2 regions of the Deinococcus sp. JMULE3 genome follow, and region 2 is predicted to be linked to the other one. Evidence: riboswitches for the same ligand, from Rfam matches in the RefSeq annotation. Region 2 holds a riboswitch; the other holds the start of a gene.

Region 1 (2,195 bases), 870 kb from region 2:
ACCTTCAAAAACAGTCGTCGTATGAAAATCGGCGGATGTGAGTTTGGTATACGCCACCTCGTCGTTCCAGTCCTCAATTGACACGACACTCCACCCGTGGTGGCTCCCCCCGAGTTTGACGTCCCTATGGAAGACTATGACGCTGTCCAGATTGAGATCACGGCGGAGGGACAAGGAATCTCGGTACGAAAAAGACACAATGGGTTGACTGACCTTGCTGTGAATCTTGCGCCTTCCGAGATAATCTCCGAGCGTCTGAGTGATGTCGTTCCGCCATTGAAAATTGTGGTCACATGGTTCCTGAAGGAAGATATTGCGACCCGCCCTGATCATTCTCAGTGGCAGCCAATCAAGGATGACGTCCTTGCTGAAAACGCCATCCAGAATAAATTCATCCAGGAGATTGCCGAGCAGTTCAGGAGCCTGATTTCCTAGCGGCGATTGAGCATCGAACATCAACACGGTCTCGCCGTATGGGAGTTTGAACGTCTGTGTCTCTGACATCTTCGGTACTCCTGATCGTTGTCGGGGTGGTCGCCGCTCCTGTCCGGACGTATGGGCCGCTGGCCTTCATCTTCGCCCGTCTGGACGGGGAAGACCAGTCTTGCTTTCGTGCGGGGCGCGTGCGGTGTACACTCGCCGCACAGTCACCAGGGGTGCCGACCGTCAAGAGCGTCGGCTGAGAGAACACCGTGTTCAACCCTAGGAACCTGATCTGGTTCATACCAGCGGAGGGAGCGTGACGGGTGCCGAAACGTCTTTGCGTGTTTCGCCCCCCTCCGACGCGTGAGGGGGGCGTTTTTCTATTGGCAAGCCACTGACCTGACCCGACCTGACGGGCGGCCCTGACAGTCGCCCTCCCAGCTCCGGACGCCCTCGCGGGTGCCCGGCGGCCCCGTCCTGTTCCCATTTCTCTGGAGTGCCCATGACTACCCTGACCCCACCCCCGACCGACCCCGCGACCGAAGCCCTGACGATTCTCGACCCGGAGCTGACCGCGCCGTTCCCGAACAGCGAGAAGGTGTACCTGACCGGCACCATTCATGCAGGGGTGCGGGTGCCCGCGCGGCGCATCCGGCAGTCGCCGACCCTGGAACGCGTGGGGGACCTGACCCGCACCGTCCCGAACCCGGCCCTGCTCGTGCCGGACACGAGTGGGCCGTACACGGACGCCCGCCTGAGCGTGGACCTGCGCGCCGGGCTGGGGCACGCGCGCCCCTGGCTGGCGGGGGACGCCCGGCTGGAACTGGCGCGGGAGCGGCGCCACCCGGCGCTGGACGTCAGTGGCCCGCTGCCGTTCCCGCGTGTGCCCCGGCCCCGCCGCGCCCGCCCCGGCGCGGGGATCACGCAGCTTCAGGCGGCGCGGCGCGGCGAGATCACCCCCGAGATGGAATTCGTCGCCCTGCGCGAACAGTTGCGGCAGGAGGCGGATTTCGACCTGACCCACCAGCACCCCGGCCAGGGGTTCGGGGCCGCCATCCCGCGCGAGATCACGCCGGAGTTCGTCCGGTCGGAGGTCGCGCGGGGCCGCGCGGTGATTCCCGCGAACATCAACCACCCGGAACTCGAACCCACGATCATCGGGCGGAACTTCCGGGTGAAGATCAACGCGAACCTCGGCACCAGCATCGTGACCAGCTCCATCGAGGAGGAGGTCGGGAAGATGATCTGGGCGACCCGCTGGGGTGCCGACACGGTCATGGACCTCTCCACGGGTCGGCACATCCACCCGACCCGCGAGTGGATCGTCCGGAACAGCGCCGTGCCCGTGGGGACCGTGCCGATCTATCAGGCGCTGGAGAAGGTCGGGGGTGTGGCCGAGGACCTGACCTGGGACGTGTACCGCGACACGCTGATCGAACAGGCCGAGCAGGGCGTGGACTACATGACCGTCCACGCCGGCGTAAGGCTGGCGCACCTGCCGCTGACCGCGCGGCGGCGCACCGGGATCGTGTCGCGTGGCGGAAGCATCCTCGCGAAGTGGTGCCTCGCGCATCACCGCGAGAACTTCCTGCACACGCACTTCGCGGACATCTGCGAGATCCTCGCCGCGTACGACGTCACCTTCAGCCTCGGGGACGGCCTGCGCCCCGGCAGCATCGAGGACGCGAACGACGCCGCGCAGTTCGCGGAGCTGGACACGCTGGGCGAACTGACGCGCGTGGCGTGGGACCACGGCGTGCAGACCATGATCG
Region 2 (2,195 bases):
ATCCACATGCGGGTGGGGATGTCGCTCTGGACGGGGGCGCTCAGCATGAAGTCCACGAATTTCCGGGCGAGGGCGGCCTGCTTGGTGCCTTTCAGGATGCCGACGCCTTCGAGCTGGGTGTAGGTGCTGCCGGGCAGGAAGAGGTTCCCGGTGGGGGACTGGGCGGGGAGTTTGGTGGGGTTGAAGCCGTCGGCGTAGAAGACTTCGGCGGCGGGGCTGCTGGCGTAACTCAGGACGATGGGGTACTTGCCGCCGTTGCGGGTGAAGTCCTTGTAGTAGGCGTCGCTCCAGCCGCGCGTGACTTTCATGCCCCCCTGCCGGGCGGCGCGCCACCACTGCCACGCGCCGGTTTCGCCGTAGTGGTTGACGGTGGCGAGGAGGAACGCGAGGCCGGGGCTGCTCGTGGCGGGGCTCTGCACGACGGTCAGTTTGGCGTAGGTGGGGGTTTTCAGGTCGTCGAGGCTTTTGGGCAGCGGGACGCTGTTTTTCTCGAACCACGCGCGGTCGTAGTTCAGGGCGACGAAGCCGTAGTCGACGGTGTTCAGCAGGCCGTCTTCGCTCAGGTGGTACGCGGCGGGCACGCGGGAGAGCAGGGGGCTCTTGTACGGCTGGAGGATGCCCGCCTGTCGGGCGCGGGGCAGCAGGCTGTTGTCCAGGCCGTACACGACGTCGGCGATGGGGGCGCGGCGGGTGAGGATCAGGCGGTTCAGGAGTTCCCCGGCGTCGCCACCCTTGATGAAGCGCACCTTGGCCCTGTTCTGCGTTTCGAACGCGGCGATGAGTTTCTTGTCCACGTCGAAGGAGTCGTGCGTGATGACCGTCAGGGTGGTCGGTGCTGCGGTGGTCTGGGCGCTGGCGGCGCTGGCAATGGCAAGTGCGGCAAGTACAGTCAGGTTGGTACGCATTAGAAAGTCCCCTCGCGTCACGAGGGGAAGCGGTGGGCCTGCGCCACGGGTGTGGGCGGCCGGTCACGCTCCCTCCGCCGGAATGACCCGGATCAGGTTCCTGGGGTAAGTCTCAGCCCGCCGCTTTCGGCAGGCACCCCCGGTGACGCACGCACGAGGATAGCGCACGCGGGCAACCGGGGCGCAGGTGGAGGGCTGACCGGGTGTACACTGGCGGCACCACAATTTCTGTTGTCCGCGTGCGTTCGCCGGTCGCTGCCGCCCGTCCCGAGGGGATGTTCGGGAAAGGAATGGTGATCTTTCGTGCCTCACCGCATCGTGAGTCTGGCCGCGCACAGCGGCACCGGGAAGACGACACTGGCCGAGGCCCTGCTGCACCGCAGCGGGGTCATTTCGCGCATGGGCCGCGTGGAGGACGGCACGACCCGCAGCGACCACACGGACGCCGAGAAGGCGCACGGCTTCTCGATCCAGACCGGGGTGCTGCGCCTGACCCACGAGGGCACGGACGTGACGGTGCTGGACACGCCGGGCTTCGCGGACTTCGTGCGGGAGATCCGGGGCGGGATTCGCGCGGCGGACAGCGTGCTGGTGCTCGTCAGCGCGGTGGGCGGCGTGGAGGTCGGCACCGAGCGCGCCTGGGCGACCGCCGACCGCTTCGGCATGCCGCGCGTGGTGGTGGTGAACAGGATGGACCGGGACCGGGCGGACTTCTTCACGGTGCTCGCGGACGTGCGGGCCAGCCTGAAGGGGCCGGTCGCGGCGGCGTTCCTGCCGGTGGGGGAGGGGCCGGACTTCCGGGGCGTGGTGAACGTCCTGACGGGCGAGGTCAGCCCCCCGCAGGACCTCCCGCCCGCCCTGAGCGGCGCGCTGCGCGAGGCGCGGGACGCGCTGCTGGACGCCATCGTCGAGACGGACGACGACCTGATGGGCCGCTACCTGGAGGGCGAACCCATCGGGGACGACGAGCTGGAGGCGGCGTACCTGCGGGCCGTCCACGCGGGCACCCTCTACCCGGTGCTGCCCGTCAGTGCCCTCAGCGGTGTGGGCCTGGACGCGCTGCTGCACCTGATGGTCACGGGGCTGCGCAGCGCCCGCGAACGCGGCCCGCTGACCGGCGTGGACGGCCAGACCCGCGAGCCCACCCCGGACGCCCCGCTGAGCGCGCGGGTGTGGCGGGTGTCCATCGACCCGTTCGTGGGCAAGGTCGCGTACATCCGCGTCTGGAGCGGCACGCTGCGGCCCGGCGACACGCTGCGCAACACCTCGCAGGACCTGGACGTGCGCCCC

Evidence for each region. A riboswitch is a leader RNA that binds a small molecule or an ion and turns the genes downstream of it on or off. The one in region 2 is predicted to bind thiamine pyrophosphate.
Region 1: linked by a shared signal. The riboswitch ahead of thiC (phosphomethylpyrimidine synthase ThiC) and the one ahead of EXW95_RS05685 (thiamine ABC transporter substrate-binding protein) in region 2 are both predicted to bind thiamine pyrophosphate.

The regions. Positions count from the first base shown of each region.
Region 1 covers NZ_SGWE01000004.1:1,464,591-1,466,785, reverse strand. Annotated here, with positions in the region: gene EXW95_RS09990 (hypothetical protein) at 1-462, opposite strand, end outside; TPP riboswitch at 643-755, shown strand; gene thiC (phosphomethylpyrimidine synthase ThiC) at 926-2,195, shown strand, end outside.
Region 2 covers NZ_SGWE01000004.1:595,536-597,730, reverse strand. Annotated here, with positions in the region: gene EXW95_RS05685 (thiamine ABC transporter substrate-binding protein) at 1-905, opposite strand, end outside; TPP riboswitch at 957-1,056, opposite strand; gene EXW95_RS05680 (elongation factor G) at 1,209-2,195, shown strand, end outside.